Regions from separate parts of the Streptomyces sp. NPDC043685 genome, predicted to be linked through region 2. Evidence: riboswitches for the same ligand, from Rfam matches in the RefSeq annotation. Region 2 holds a riboswitch; each other region holds the start of a gene.

Region 1 (3,873 bases), on a different contig from region 2:
CGCCCCGCGCGCGGCGCGAACCGGGTGCGCGGGGGTGTCATCCGGCGTGCGGCCGTCCCGCCCGGCGATTTCCGGGGCCGTACCGTCCGGGGACACCACTGTGGGGCTCCGCGGTCATACCGCGCCAGTATCCTGGGTCGGCTGCGGCGCCCCTGCCAATCCCCGTGCACGAGCGGGGAGTTCGGCCTGCGGCGACGACCTTCCCACACGCATGAGACGAGGACGAGTGCTGCTAGCGGGCCGCTACCGGCTGGATGTTGAGATCGGGCGCGGTGGAATGGGAGAGGTCTGGCGTGCGTACGACGAGACGCTCGCCAGAGCGGTGGCCCTCAAGCTGCTGCTGCCCCAGGACACCGACGCCACGGCGACCTCCCGGTTCCGACTGGAGGCGCAGACCGCCGGGCGTCTCAACCACCCCAACGTGGTCGGTGTCCTGGACTTCGGCGAGTACGACAACCGGCTGTACCTCGTGATGGAACTGGTCGAGGGCGACAGTCTCGCCGGGGTGCTGACCAAGTCCGGCGCGCTTCCCGCCGAGGAGGTGGCCCGGCTCGCCGCGCAGGCGTCCGCGGGGCTCGCCGCCGCCCACGGGCAGGGCATCGTGCACCGGGACGTCAAACCCGCCAACCTGCTGCTGGACTCCCAGGGCACGCTGAAGATCGGTGACTTCGGCATCGCGCGGTTCCTCGACGACCCGGGCGCCGCGCTCACCGCCACCGGCCAGATCGTCGGCACCGGCCTCTACCTCGCGCCCGAACGGGCCCTGGGCAAGCCCGCCGGGCCCGCCTCCGACATGTACTCCCTGGGCTGTGTGCTCTACCAACTGCTCAGCGGCCGTCCTCCGTTCCAGGCCGACACCGCCGTCGCCCTTCTCCACCAGCACCTCGACTCGGCCCCCGTGCCGCCTCGCGACCTCGGTGTCTCCGGACTCCCCCCGGCGTTCGAGAACTACCTCCTCGGGCTGCTCGCCAAGCAGCCCGAGGACCGGCCCACCGCCCAGCAGGCCGCCGAGTGGTTCGCCGGGGGTGCCTGGCGGGGCCTGCCCGAGCCGCTGCCGGAGGTCTCGCCGCCGCTGCGGCCGCAGCCCGCGCCCACGGCGATGTCCGCGCCCCCGGGCCGGTACGCCGCCGAGGCGGGCAGCCCGACCACGTACGCGCTGCCCGCGACCACGGGGCACCGCACCGCGGCCCGGGCGGCCCAGGCGGGGCGTTCGGGCCGCTCGCGCGGGCGCGGCGGCCCCGGCAACCGGCCGAGACTGGTCGCGACGGCCGCCGCCGCGGCCCTCTTCCTCGCCGCGATGCTCATCGGCATGCGCTGGTTCTCCCCCGACACCACGGCGGAGGGCACGGAACCCGACGCGTCCCCGTCCGCGAGCAGTCCGGCCGCGACGCCGTCCGCCGGCTCCGCCGCGTCCCCCTCCACCGAGCCGGCGTCCGGCCAGGGGGCTGGTCCGGCGTCCGGCCAGGCCGCCGGTCCGGGGTCCGGCCAAGGGGCAGCCGGCACGCCGGCCACCGGCACCGTGACCGACGTCACCGCGTCCGAGCCGGCCGCTTCCCCGACCCCTGCCGCGGCCCCGCCCGGCGCCGTGCCTCCTGCGGAGGAGGCGGGCGACGGCGGCCCGGCGCAGCCGAACCCGCAGGCCCCGCAGGCCGGGCTGGACGGGGAGGGCGACGACGGCGGGGACGAGGGCGGCGACGACTGACACGGCCCGGACGCCGGGCGACGCGGCCGTGCGCGCAGCGCGTGGATCAGCGGGGGGATGCGCCGGTGTGCGAGCGGACGCCCCCTCGCGCGCCCCCATGGGTGGCTTGTCATCGCCCTTACCCCGGCCTTATTGTCACCAGGCCTTGGTGAACGGGAAATCCGGTGTGATGCCGGTGCGGCCCTCGCCACTGTGAATCGGGAAGTCCGGCTCCGGCCCTCACGGGCAGCCACTGGGTCCTTGTGACCCGGGAAGGCGGAGTCCGGGCGGTGGTACCCGTCAGCCAGGAGACCGGCCAAGGCGCGTCAACCATCCACGAGGTGCTGGAGAGGGTCTGCTGAGCCATGCACATTGCCGAGGGTTTCCTTCCTCCGGCGCACGCGGTCGCCTGGGGCGTCGCGTCGGCGCCGTTCGTCGTCCACGGGGTCCGGTCGCTCACCCGTGAAGTGCGCGAGCACCCCGAGAGCACCCTGCTCCTCGGTGCGTCCGGCGCCTTCACCTTCGTCCTGTCCGCCCTGAAACTGCCTTCCGTCACCGGCAGTTGCTCACACCCCACCGGCACGGGCCTGGGAGCCATCCTGTTCCGGCCGCCCATCATGGCGGTGCTGGGCACCATCACCCTGCTCTTCCAGGCGCTGCTGCTCGCGCACGGCGGCCTGACCACGCTCGGCGCCAACGTCTTCTCGATGGCGATCGTCGGCCCCTGGGCCGGATACGCCGTCTACCGGCTGCTGCGGCGTTACGACGTGCCGCTGATGGTGACGGTGTTCTGCGGCGCGTTCGTCGCCGACCTGTCCACCTACTGCGTCACCAGCGTGCAGCTGGCGCTCGCGTTCCCCGACCCGGGCAGCGGCTTCCTGGGCGCGCTCGCCAAGTTCGGCTCCATCTTCGCCGTGACCCAGATCCCGCTCGCGGTGAGCGAGGGCCTGCTGACCGTGCTCGTGATGCGGCTGCTGGTGCAGTCCAGCAAGGGCGAACTGACCCGGCTGGGCGTGCTCCTCGCCGAGAAGCAGGCCCCCGCCGAGTCGGAGGCGGTGGCCCGGTGACCAGGAACACGAAGATCAACCTCATTTTGCTCGTCGCCGTGGCCGCGCTCGCGGTGCTGCCCTTGGCGCTCGGCCTCGGCGACCACAAGAAGGAGCCGTTCACGGGCTCCGACTCCGAGGCCGAGACGGCGATCACCGAGCTGAAGCCGGACTACGAGCCGTGGTTCTCGCCGCTGTACGAGCCGCCGTCCGGCGAGATCGAGTCGGCGCTCTTCGCTCTCCAGGCGTCCCTCGGCGCCGGTGTCCTCGCCTACTACTTCGGTCTGCGCCGGGGACGCCGGCAGGGTGAGCGGCGGGCGCTGGAGCGGGAGGCCGACAGCGCGCTGTCCGGCGCCGCCGCGAAGTCCTCAGCGGAACGGGACTGATCCCGGGTGCTGCCGATCGACGCGGCGGCGCACAGCAGTCGCTGGCGCCGCCGCCATCCCGTGGACAAGGCCGTGCTCGGGCTCGGCCTCACCGTGCTCGCGATCTCCCTGCCGCCCTGGCCGGGTGCGGCCCTGGTGCTCCTGACGGCCCTGGTGGTGCTGCTGGGGCCGGCCGGTGTGCCCGCGCGGCGGCTGTGGCGGGCCTACCGGGTGCCGCTGGGCTTCTGCGTGACCGGCGCGGTCACCCTGCTGGTCCAGGTCGGCGGGCCGGGGGGTTTCGTCTCCTTCGCCCCCGACGGCCCCGTCCGGGCCGGGGAGTTGCTGCTGCGCACCTCGGCGGCCTCCCTGGGCGTGCTGCTGTTCGCCTTCACCACACCCCTGTCCGACCTGCTGCCGCGCCTGATCCGGGCCGGGATCCCGGCGCCCGTCGTGGACGTCGCGCTGGTGACGTACCGGATGAGCTTCCTGCTGCTGGACTCCGTGCGCCGCATCCGGGAGGCCCAGGCGGCCCGGCTCGGGCACACCGGCCGGGCCGCGGAGTGGCGTTCCCTGGCCGGGCTCGGCGCCGCCGCGTTCGTCCGGGCCTTCGACCGGGCCACCCGGCTCCAGGCCGGGCTCGCCGGACGCGGCTACGACGGCACCCTGCGCGTCCTGGTGCCCGAGGCCCGGGTCTCCGTCCGCTTCACGACGGCCAGTTGCGCACTGCTCGCGGGGCTGGCCGTCCTCACCCTCGTACTGGAAAGGCCGCTGACATGAGCGA
Region 2 (3,873 bases):
GGACACCCCGAGCACGAAGGGGTCGGCCAGCGGGTTGCGCAGCAGCGACTGCATCACCGCACCGCACACGGCCAGTCCGGCCCCGCACACGGCCGCGAGCAGGGTGCGCGGCAGCCGCAGTTGCCAGACGATCCCGTCCCGGATCGGCGTCAGCCGCGAGCTGCCGAGACCGAGATGGGCGGCGACCACGGACCACACGTCGGCGACCCGGATGTCGGCGGGACCGATGGTGACGGCCACGGCGAGGGAGGCCACGAGCGCGACCGCCCCGGCGGCCGCCGGCGCGAGACCGGCCCCGCGCCGGGGCCGCGCCCCGGCACCCGGCACACCGCGGGTGGTCACTTCACCAGCCCGAACCGGCGCAGCCCCGCGGCCACCCGCTCCACGCCCTCGACGGTGCGGATGGTGGGGTTCATGGCCTGCCCGCTGAGCAGCACGTACCGCTTGTGCCGGACGGCGTCCATGTTCCTGGTGACCGGATTGGACTCCAGGAAGGCGATCTTCCTGGCGGCCGACTCGGCGGTCTGCGACCTGCGGGTCAGGTCGCCGATGACGAGGACGTCGGGGTCGCGGTCGGCGACCGTCTCCCAGTTGACCTGCGGCCATTCCTCGTGGGTGTCGCCGAAGGCGTTCTTGGCGCCGAGGGCGCGGGTGATGATGCCGGGCGCTCCGCAGCAGCCGGCCATGTAGGGCGACTCGGAGTTGGCGAACCAGTACAGGAGGGTGACGCCGGAGGCGTCGATGCCGGCCGTGGCCTTCTTCATGCGCCGCTGGAGGGAGGCGACGAGTGCGTCGCCGCGTCCCTTGACCCCGAACACGGTCGCGAGGTCCCGGACCTCGCCGTAGACGGTGTCGATGTCCAGGGCCGTGTCGCGTGCGCCGTCGCCGCCGCCCGAGTTGTCCTTGCCGACGCAGTCGGACGGGGAGACGTAGGTGGGGACGCCGAGCTTCTCGAACTGCTCGCGGGTGGCGACGCCGCCCTTGCCGAGAGTGGAGACGAAGGAGGCGGCGACGAAGTCGGGGTCCGCGGCCAGGACGCGTTCGAAGGACGGGTTGTTCTCGGCGAGGCGGGGCACCTTCGCCTCGGCCTTCTCCAGCCCCTTCATCACAGGGTCGGTCCAGGTGGCGGTGCCCGCGAGGCGGTCGGCCAGACCGAGCGAGAGCAGGATCTCGGTGGTGCCCTGGTTGAGGGACACGGCGTGCCGCGGGGCGGCCGTGACGCGGACCTCGTGGCCGCAGTCGAAGAGCGTGACGGCGGCCTTCGCCGTCGTGGGCCCTGAGGCACCGCAGCCGCTCAGGAGCAGGGAGCCGGCCGTCAGCAGGACGGCGGCACGGGCGGGTCGGGCGAGGGGCACGGGAACCAGTCCTCAGGCGTCGAGGGCCCATTCGCGGAGCCCGGTCGTACGGTGCTCCCCCGCCGCACACGGCCGCGGGGGCCGCCAGCAGGTCTTCGGACTCGGGTTCCTCCGGAGCGGGGCGCCTTCCCGGACGTCCGCGAGGGAGTCCAGTGGCCGAGGCCCCGCCCGTCCCCCTCACCGCTGCGCGTCAGTTCCGGATTCGCACCGGATTCCCTGACCCACGTACATGGGTTCGACTGGCCTCGGCAAGCTATCACGCGGGCCCGCCGGGGAATCATCGCCCGCCCGGAGCCGTTGCCCTGACAGCAGTTCGTCCACGACGTTCCGAGGAGGCCGCCGGTGTACGGCGACGAGGCAACGGTCCGCAGGATCCTCACCGAGCTCGGCGACACCTGGGCCGTGGTGGGCCTGTCGTCGAACCGTCAGCGGGCGGCGTACGGCGTCGCCGCGACGCTCCGGCGCTTCGGCAAGCGCGTGGTGCCGGTGCATCCGAAGGCCGAGACGGTGCACGGGGAGCAGGGGTACGCGAGCCTGGCGGACATCCCCTTCGACGTGGACGTCGTCGACGTGTTCGTGAACAGCGACCTCGCCGGTGCCGTCGCGGACGAGGCGGTCGCCAAGGGGGCGAAGGGCGTCTGGTTCCAGCTCGGCGTCATCGACGAGACGGCGTACGACCGGACGCGTGCGGCGGGTGTGGAGATGGTGATGGACCGCTGCCCGGCGATCGAGATCCCACGGCTGTCTCATGGCCGTGTACAGGAATCCTGAAGCGTTTCCCACGAAACACCCGCACCCGGTCAAGGCTGCACAACGCGTCTTCTGCGGCCGTCCGGCCGGTTCCTAACCTGAGGCCTCTTGCTCGCCGAACTCCCCGAGTTCATCTCCGAGAGGCCTTGTATTCATGGAAAGAGACGGCCTGCGCCGGGACGTCGGGCTGATCGGGCTCATGTGGGCCTCGGTCGGTTCCATCATCGGCTCGGGCTGGTTGTACGGCGCCGAGAAGGCCGTCGTGGCGGCCGGCCCCGCGGCCATCCTGTCCTGGCTCATCGGCGCGGTGGCGATCGTGCTGCTGGCCCTGGTGCACGCCGAGCTGGGCGGCATGTTCCCGGTCGCGGGCGGCACGGCCCGTTATCCGCACTACGCGTTCGGCGGGCTGGCCGGGATGTCGTTCGGCTGGTTCTCCTGGCTCCAGGCGGCGACCGTGGCACCGATCGAGGTCGAGGCCATGATCGGCTACGCCGGGCACTGGCACTGGGCGCAGGGGCTCCAGCACGCGAAGGACGGCACCCTCACGACGAGCGGTTTCGTCGTCGCCGTCGTGCTGATGGCCGTGTTCGTCGTCGTCAACTTCCTCGGCGTGCGCGTCCTGGCGCACACCAACAGCGCCGCCACCTGGTGGAAGGTGGCGGTGCCGCTGGCGGCGATCTTCATCATCGCGGCCGGCAACTTCCACCCGGGCAACTTCACCGAGCACGGCTTCGCCCCGTTCGGCGCCCATGGCGTGCTGAGCGCCGTCAGTTCCAGCGGCATCATCTTCGCCCTGCTGGGCTTCGAGCAGGCGATCCAGCTGGCGGGCGAGAGCCGTGACCCGCGACGTGACCTGCCCCGCGCCACGATCGGCTCGGTCGCCATCGGCGCGGGCATCTACGTCCTGCTCCAGGTCGTCTTCATCGCCGCCCTGCCGCTGAGCTCCTTCGCGCACGGCTGGACCAAGCTCGACTACCCCGGCATCAGCGGTCCGTGGGCGGGGCTCGCGACCCTGGTGGGACTCGGCTGGCTGAGCGTGGTGTTGTACCTGGACGCGGTGGTCTCCCCCGGCGGCACCGGCCTGATCTACACGACGGCCACGTCCCGCGTCTCCTACGGCCTGGCCCGCAACGGCTACGCGCCGAAGCTCTTCGCCCGCACCGACGCGCGCGGCGTGCCGTGGTTCGGGCTGATCGTGTCGTTCGTGACGGGCGTGGTCTGTTTCCTGCCGTTCCCGAGCTGGCAGCAGCTGGTCGGCTTCATCACCTCGGCGAGCGTGCTGATGTACGCGGGCGCCCCGCTGGCCTACGGCGTCTTCGCCGACCGGCTGCCGCACCGGGAACGCCCCTACCGCCTGCCCGGCGGCGCGGTGGTGTCACCCCTGTCGTTCGTGGTGGCCAACCTCATCATCTACTGGTCCACCTGGGACACGCTGTGGCGGCTCGGCGTGGCCATCGTCCTCGGCTACGTCCTGCTCGGCGGCTACGCCTGGTACGCCACCCGCAAGGGCCTGCCGGACGCGCCCCGCCTGGACTGGAAGGCCGCCCAGTGGCTGCCCGTCTACCTGCTGGGCTTGGGCGTCATCTCCTGGCAGGGCGGTTTCGGCGGCCAGGGGCACCTCACGCTGTGGTGGGACATGCTGGTCGTGGCCGTGTTCTCGCTGGCGATCTACTACTGGGCCCGGGCCTCGGCCTCCCTGCCCGCGGAGATAGAGCGGAGCATCGAGGAGGTGGCCGTCACGGAGGTGCCGGTGCACTGAGACCGGCCT
Region 3 (3,873 bases), on a different contig from region 2:
TCCAACTGGTCGGCATCCAGGCCGTGCTGGACGTGATGGGCGTCGGCGGCGGCGAGAACACCAACTGGTTCATCAAGGACCTGCCGCTGCTGATCGCCTTCGGTGTGCTGGCGGCGTACACGTACTCGTCGGGTCTGCGGGCCCCCGCGCTCATCGCGTTCGTGAAGGACACGCTGATCTACATCGTCATCGCGGTGGCGATCATCTACATCCCGATCAAGCTGGGCGGCTTCGACGAGATCTTCGCCAAGGCCGGTGAGGCGTACGGCCAGACCAACCCGGCGACGGGTGCGCCGCGCGGTGCGCTGGTGCCCGCCGAGGCGGGACAGTGGACGTACGCCACGCTGGCGCTGGGCTCCGCCCTGGCCCTCTTCATGTACCCGCACTCCATCACGGCGACGCTGTCCTCGAAGAGCCGTGAGGTGATCCGCCGCAACACCACCATCCTGCCGCTGTACTCCCTGATGCTGGGTCTGCTCGCGCTGCTCGGGTTCATGGCGATCGCGGCCGGCATCAAGGTGCAGAACGGGCAGCTGGCGATCCCGCAGCTGTTCGAGACGATGTTCCCGGACTGGTTCGCGGGCGTGGCCTTCGCGGCGATCGGGATCGGTGCGCTGGTGCCCGCGGCCATCATGTCCATCGCGGCCGCGAACCTCTTCACCCGCAACATCTACAAGGACTTCATCAAGCCGGACGCCACACCGGCGCAGGAGACCAAGGTCTCCAAGCTGGTCTCCCTGCTGGTGAAGGTGGGCGCCCTGGCCTTCGTCCTCACCATGGACAAGACGGTCGCCATCAACTTCCAGCTGCTGGGCGGCATCTGGATCCTGCAGACCTTCCCGGCCCTGGTCGGCGGCCTGTTCACTCGCTGGTTCCACCGCTGGGCGCTGCTCGCGGGCTGGGCCGTCGGCATGGTCTACGGCACGTACGCCGCGTACGGCGTGGCCTCCCCGACCCAGAAGCACTTCGGCGGCTCGGCGAAGGAGATCCCCGGCATCGGGGAGATCGGCTACATCGGCCTCACGGCGTTCGTCCTGAACGTGGTGGTGACGGTGGTCCTGACCTTCGTCCTCAAGGCCCTGAAGGCCCCCGACGGCGTCGACGAGACCAAGCCGGAGGACTACACGGCCGACGCCGGCGACCCGGGCGTCAAGGTCGAACTGCCGCCCGCCACCGCGGGATCCGCCCACTGACGTCCCCGCCGACACCCCCGCGGGCCGCCGAAACGCATGGCGTCGGCGGCCCGCACCCGTACACACTCCTGCCATGGACTTCCGGATCGGCCCCGCACGCCCCGCCCACCACGCCGTCCTCGGCGAGATCACCGCCCGGGCGTACCTCGACGACGGCCTGCTCGACTTCGGCGAGAGCGACGCCTATCTCGCCGAGCTGCGTGACGTCGCCGGGCGCGCCGCCACCGCCGAGGTCCTGGTCGCCACGGCCGACGACGAAGTCCTCGGTGGCGTCACCTTCGTCCCCTCCGGCGGTCCGATGGCCGACATCGCCCGGCCCGGCGAGGCCGAGCTGCGGATGCTCGCGGTGGCTCGCGCGGCCCGGGGGCGTGGCATCGGCGAGGCCCTCGTCCGCGCCTGCGTCGACCGGGCCCGCGCCACCCCGGGCTGCCGCGGCATCGTGCTCTCGACCCAGCGCACCATGCGCTCCGCCCACCGCCTCTACGAACGGGTGGGTTTCGTCCGCACCCCGGAGCGCGACTGGAATCCCCTCCCGGAGCTGGACGACATCACGCTGCTCACCTACGTGCTGACCCTCTGAGAGCGACTGCGACACAACATCTGGGGGTGCCTTCGGCGCCCGGCACAAGATGTATGCTCATGCTCGCTGTCGCCGCAGGGGAATCCGGTGCGAATCCGGAACTGTCCCGCAACGGTGTACCCATGCCCTTTCACAGGTGTATGGGTGTCAGTCCGAGGACCTGCCGACAGCGCACCCGGCCACCCGGCCGGTGTGCCTGACGTCCGGGCCTCGTGGAATGGGCCGGTGGACGCGACGCCGCGTGCGCTCGTGTGCTCCCCCCTGCCCTCGACGAGGCCCCGTGCCGAGCGAGGGAGAGCCCCACGTGACCATCGCGCCAGCCGAACCGGCCTCAGCCGCCGAAGAAGAGCAGGACGCTCCCGGTGCCGCGTTGCTGCGGACCCTGACCGAGCTGACCGCCGACCTCCCCGACACCGATCCCGGCCGGGTCGCCGCCGCCGCGCTGCGCGGCCGGTCCTCGCGTGCGGCCTCCGCCGAGATGATCGCGGAGTTGCGGGAGCTGGCGACGGAGGCCGCGGCCGGTCTGATCTCCGAGGACCCCGCCTACTCCCGGCTGGCCGCCCGGCTGCTGACCATCGGCATCCGCGAGGAGGCCGCCTCCCAGGGCGTCACGTCGTTCACCGAGTCCGTCGCGGTGGGCCACCGCGAGGGGCTCATCGCCGACCGCACCGCCGCGTTCGTACGGCTGCACGCGGCCCGGCTCGACGCGTTGATCGACACCGGCGCCGACGACCGCTTCGGCTACTTCGGCCTGCGCACCCTGCACAGCCGCTACCTGCTGCGGCACCCGATCACCCGCAAGGTGATCGAGACGCCCCAGCACTTCATGCTGCGCGTGGCCGCCGGTCTGGCCGAGGACGACACCAGCCGCTCGGTGGACGAGGTCGCGGCGCTCTACCGGCTGATGAGCCGCCTCGACTACCTCCCCTCCTCCCCCACCCTCTTCAACTCGGGCACCCGGCACCCGCAGATGTCGTCCTGCTACCTCCTCGACTCCCCCAAGGACGAGCTGGACTCCCTCTACGACCGCTACCACCAGGTGGCCCGGCTCTCGAAGCACGCCGGCGGCATCGGACTGGCGTACTCCCGCATCCGCGCCCGGGGTTCGCTGATCCGGGGCACCAACGGGCACTCCAACGGCATCGTCCCGTTCCTGAAGACCCTCGACGCCTCGGTCGCCGCGGTGAACCAGGGCGGCCGGCGCAAGGGCGCGGCCGCGGTCTACCTGGAGACCTGGCACGCCGACATCGAGGAGTTCCTGGAGCTGCGCGACAACACCGGTGAGGACGCCCGCCGCACGCACAACCTGAACCTCGCGCACTGGGTGCCGGACGAGTTCATGCGGCGGGTGAACGCCGACGGGCAGTGGTCGCTGTTCTCCCCCTCGGACGTGCCCGAGCTGGTCGACCTGTGGGGCGAGGAGTTCGACACCGCCTACCGGGCGGCCGAGGCGAAGGGGCTGGCGAGGAAGACCCTGCCCGCCCGTGAACTGTACGGCCGCATGATGCGCACCCTCGCGCAGACCGGCAACGGCTGGATGACCTTCAAGGACGCCGCCAACCGCACCGCCAACCAGACGGCCGAGCCGGGTCACGTCGTGCACTCCTCCAACCTCTGCACGGAGATCCTGGAGGTCACCGACGACGGGGAGACGGCGGTCTGCAACCTGGGCTCGGTCAACCTCGGCGCGTTCGTGACCGGGGGCGGCATCGACTGGGAGCGGCTGGACGAGACCGTCCGTACGGCCGTCACCTTCCTCGACCGGGTCGTCGACATCAACTTCTACCCGACGGAGCAGGCGGGCCGTTCCAACGCCCGCTGGCGCCCGGTCGGCCTCGGCGCGATGGGCCTGCAGGACGTCTTCTTCAAGCTGCGCCTGCCCTTCGACTCGCCCGAGGCCAAGGCGCTGTCCACCCGCATCGCCGAGCGCGTCATGCTCGCCGCGTACGAGGCCTCCGCCGACCTGGCCGAGCGCAACGGCCCGCTGCCGGCCTGGGAGAAGACCCGTACGGCCCGGGGTGTGCTGCACCCCGACCACTACGACGTGGAGTCGACCTGGCCCGAGCGCTGGGCGGCCCTGCGGGAGCGCATCGCCACGAC
Region 4 (3,873 bases), on a different contig from region 2:
CCTCTCAGTTCATCTTCCGTTCACTCAGGTTGCCTACGTTCGTATCGCCAATGACCTCGAACGATTGCCTGGGTAAATGGAAAGCTTCTCGCTGATCCTCGCGATTGTGGTGGTAACCGCACTCGCGTTCGATTTCACGAACGGTTTCCACGACACCGCGAACGCGATGGCCACGACCATTTCCACGGGCGCCATGAAGCCCAAGGTTGCGGTGGCCATGTCCGCGGTCCTCAACCTGGTCGGCGCCTTCCTGTCCGTCGAAGTCGCCAACACGATCTCCAAAGGCCTCGTCGACGAGGCCGGCATCCGTCCCGAGGTCATCTTCGCCGCCCTGGTCGGCGCGATCCTCTGGAACCTGCTGACCTGGCTGGTCGGACTGCCGTCCAGCTCCTCGCACGCCCTCATGGGCGGTCTGATCGGCGCCACGATCGCCTCGGCGGGCGTCGGCGCGGTGCACGGTGACGTGCTGGTCACCAAGGTGCTGATCCCGGCCATCGCCGCCCCGCTGGTCGCGGGCATCGCGGCCATGATCGCCACCCGGCTGACCTACTCCCTCGGCAGCAAGGCCGACAGCCAGGCGTCCAAGAAGGGCTACCGGGCCGGTCAGATCGCCTCCGCGGGCCTGGTCTCCCTGGCCCACGGCACCAACGACGCCCAGAAGACGATGGGTGTCATCACCCTCGCCCTGGTCGCCGGCGGCGCCGTCGCGCCCGACTCGGACCCGCCCATGTGGGTCATCCTCTCGGCGGGTCTCGCCATCGCGCTCGGCACGTACCTGGGCGGCTGGCGCATCATCCGCACCATGGGCAAGGGACTGACCGACCTCCAGCCGCAGCAGGGCTTCGCCGCCCAGACCTCCGCTGCCACGGTCATCCTGGCCTCCTCGCACCTGGGCTTCTCCCTCTCCACCACGCACTCCGTGTCCGGCTCGGTGATGGGCGCGGGGCTCGGCCGCAAGGGCGGCGTGGTCCGCTGGTCCACCGCCACGCGGATGTTCGTCGCGTGGGGCCTGACGCTGCCGGCGGCCGCTCTGGTGGGCGCGCTCGCCGAGTACGTCACCGGCTTCGGCAGCTGGGGCACCGCCGTGGTGGCCGTCTTCCTCATCGCCTCCAGCGCGGCGATCTGGAAGCTCTCGCGGCGTGAGGTCGTCGACCACACCAACGTCAACGACACCGAGGACACCGTGGAGGCGGAGCCGGCCGGTGTGGTGACCACCGCGATGGCCGCGGTGACGCCGCCGCCGGCGGGTGCCACCGCGTCCGAGGAGCCGGTCCCCGCGTTCCCGGCGCAGGCCACGGCCGAACGGACGCCGACCACGACCACCACGGTCTGACCCCGTCCACCGGTTACAAGGAAGAGTCTCCGATATGAAGATCGACTGGGCGGCCCTCGGCTCCGTCTTCGGTGTCAGCCTCGTGGTCACCGTGGCCCTCGTCGGCCTGTTCACCCTCGGCATCACCGGTCTGTCGCGCCGCGAGCGCGCGGTGGCGCAGGGCGGGTCCGCCGGGCTCGCGGTCACCGGAGCGTACGCCTGCTTCGCAGCGTGCGCGGCGGCCGTGGGTTACGGGATCTATCTGATCGTGGCCTGAGGGCCCCGATCGCACGCCGTGCCGCCGGGCGGTGCGGGACCCCGGTCCCGCGCCGCCCGGTCGTCGTGTGCGGGGAGGGGCCGGTGTGGGGTTCTGCACACTCTCCCCTCGCAGGTCAGCGGCAAGTTGACGGCGCTTCCCGGCCGTGGTGGACTGCCGGGGCCATTACGGCGGCAGGAGAGGAAGCCGGTGCGAGTCCGGCGCGGTCCCGCCACTGTCACCGGGGTAGTGATCCCCGGGAGCCAGGAACTCTCACCGCCGGTCTCGTCGAACCAGGGCGTGGACACCCTGAGTGAGGACACATATCGCCATGCGCGGCTGCCGATCGAGGTTCACCACCCCACCCCTGCCCGCTTTCCCGGCCGGCTGAGCCCATGGGTGCCGATCGCGTCTTCGCGTACGGCGCCGCCGCCGGTCTGATCGGCGACCTGCTGCTCGGCGATCCTCGCCGGGGGCATCCGGTCGCCGCGTTCGGACGGGCCGCGGGCGCCGTGGAACGGGTGTTGTGGCGGGACCACCGCGGGTGGGGCGCGCTGCACACCGCCGTGTGTGCCGGAGGGGCCGTCGCCCTCGGGTCCGTCGCCGCGCGTGCCGTGCGGACGTCCACCGTCGCCTCCGTCGCGCTGACCGGCGCCGCCACCTGGGCCGTCGTCGGGGGGACGTCGCTCGCCCGGGAGGCGCGGACCATCGGGCGTGCCCTGGAGGCCGGGGACGTCGAGGCGGCCCGGGCCCGGCTGCCGCATCTGTGCGGACGGGACCCGCAGTCCCTCGACGCCGACGGGATCGCCCGGGCCGTGGTCGAGTCCGTCGCCGAGAACACCTCCGACGCCGTGGTGGGGGCCCTGGTGTGGGGCGCCGTCGGCGGGGTGCCGGGGCTGCTCGGGTTCCGGGCCGTCAACACCCTGGACGCCATGGTCGGGCACAAGTCGGCCCGGTACCGGCGCTACGGATGGGCGTCCGCGCGACTCGACGACCTCGCGGGGTGGCCGGGAGCACGGCTGACCGCGGTCCTCGCGACCGTGTCCGGGCCGGATCCGCGGGGGGCCGTGCGGGCCTGGCGGGCCGACGCGGCGAAGCATCCGAGCCCCAACGCCGGTCCCGTGGAGGCCTCCTTCGCGGGGGCGCTCGGGGTGCGGCTGGGCGGGACGCTGTCGTACGGCGGGCGGGTGGAGCACCGGCCCGTGCTGAACACCGAAGGGCGTGCCGTCGGCACGCGCGACGTCGAACGGGCCGTGCGGCTGTCGAAGCGCGTCACGTGGCTCGCGCTCGGAGTGTGCGCGGGCGCGCGGTTGCTGACGCGTGCGCGGTCGTTGAAGAGGGGGACATGAGATGAGCGGTGGACTTCTCGTCGCCGGTACCACCTCCGACGCGGGCAAGAGCGTCGTGACCGCCGGGATCTGCCGGTGGCTGGTGCGACAGGGCGTCAAGGTCGCGCCCTTCAAGGCGCAGAACATGTCCCTGAACTCCTTCGTGACGAAGGAGGGGGCCGAGATCGGGCGGGCGCAGGCCATGCAGGCGCAGGCCTGCCGTGTCGAGCCCACCGCGCTGATGAACCCCGTGCTGCTCAAGCCCGGTGGCGAGCAGAGCAGTCAGGTCGTGCTGCTGGGCAAGCCGGTCGGGGAGATGAGTGCGCGCGGGTACCACGGCGGCCGGCAGCAGAGGCTGCTCGGGACGGTGCTGGACTGTCTGGAGCAGTTGCGGGGCACGTATGACGCGGTGATCTGTGAGGGGGCCGGCTCTCCCGCCGAGATCAACCTGCGGCGGACGGACATCGTGAACATGGGGATCGCCCGGAACGCCGGGCTGCCCGTGCTCGTCGTCGGCGACATCGACCGGGGCGGGGTTTTCGCCTCGTTCTTCGGGACGGTGGCGCTGCTGTCGCCCGAGGACCAGGCCTGTGTCGCCGGGTTCCTCGTCAACAAGTTCCGCGGGGACGTCTCCCTGCTGGAGCCGGGTCTTGAGATGCTCCAGGGCCTCACGGGGCGGCGCACGTACGGCGTGCTGCCCTACCGGCACGGGCTCGGGATCGACGAGGAGGACGGGCTGCGGGTGTCGATGCGCGGGGCCGTCCGGGAGTCCGTCGTCGCCCCGCCCGTCGGCGAGGACGTGCTGCGGGTCGCGGTGTGCGCCGTGCCGCTCATGTCCAACTTCACCGACGTGGACGCGCTGGCCGCCGAACCGGGTGTGGTGGTGCGGTTCGTGGACCGGCCGGAGGAGCTGGCCGACGCCGACCTCGTCATCGTGCCCGGCACCCGGGGAACGGTCCGGGCGCTGGAGTGGCTGC

What was found. A riboswitch is a leader RNA that binds a small molecule or an ion and turns the genes downstream of it on or off. The one in region 2 is predicted to bind cobalamin.
Region 1: another riboswitch for cobalamin. It lies ahead of AC0665_RS12735 (energy-coupling factor ABC transporter permease); the one in region 2 lies ahead of AC0665_RS19845 (ABC transporter substrate-binding protein).
Region 3: another riboswitch for cobalamin. It lies ahead of AC0665_RS03850 (ribonucleoside-diphosphate reductase subunit alpha); the one in region 2 lies ahead of AC0665_RS19845 (ABC transporter substrate-binding protein).
Region 4: another riboswitch for cobalamin. It lies ahead of AC0665_RS25670 (cobalamin biosynthesis protein); the one in region 2 lies ahead of AC0665_RS19845 (ABC transporter substrate-binding protein).

The regions. Positions count from the first base shown of each region.
Region 1 is NZ_JBWKCH010000003.1:804,974-808,846, reverse strand. It holds gene AC0665_RS12740 (serine/threonine-protein kinase) at 212-1,702, shown strand; cobalamin riboswitch at 1,832-2,016, shown strand; gene AC0665_RS12735 (energy-coupling factor ABC transporter permease) at 2,047-2,748, shown strand; gene AC0665_RS12730 (energy-coupling factor ABC transporter substrate-binding protein) at 2,745-3,113, shown strand; gene cbiQ (cobalt ECF transporter T component CbiQ) at 3,120-3,869, shown strand; gene AC0665_RS12720 (energy-coupling factor ABC transporter ATP-binding protein) at 3,866-3,873, shown strand, end outside.
Region 2 is NZ_JBWKCH010000005.1:644,389-648,261, forward strand. It holds gene AC0665_RS19840 (FecCD family ABC transporter permease) at 1-327, opposite strand, end outside; gene AC0665_RS19845 (ABC transporter substrate-binding protein) at 339-1,355, opposite strand; cobalamin riboswitch at 1,439-1,599, opposite strand; gene AC0665_RS19850 (CoA-binding protein) at 1,698-2,126, shown strand; gene AC0665_RS19855 (APC family permease) at 2,260-3,864, shown strand.
Region 3 is NZ_JBWKCH010000001.1:816,680-820,552, reverse strand. It holds gene mctP (monocarboxylate uptake permease MctP) at 1-1,193, shown strand, start outside; gene AC0665_RS03855 (GNAT family N-acetyltransferase) at 1,267-1,773, shown strand; cobalamin riboswitch at 1,790-1,955, shown strand; gene AC0665_RS03850 (ribonucleoside-diphosphate reductase subunit alpha) at 2,078-3,873, shown strand, end outside.
Region 4 is NZ_JBWKCH010000008.1:53,565-57,437, forward strand. It holds gene AC0665_RS25660 (inorganic phosphate transporter) at 77-1,333, shown strand; gene AC0665_RS25665 (hypothetical protein) at 1,368-1,589, shown strand; cobalamin riboswitch at 1,722-1,860, shown strand; gene AC0665_RS25670 (cobalamin biosynthesis protein) at 1,964-2,917, shown strand; gene AC0665_RS25675 (cobyric acid synthase) at 2,919-3,873, shown strand, end outside.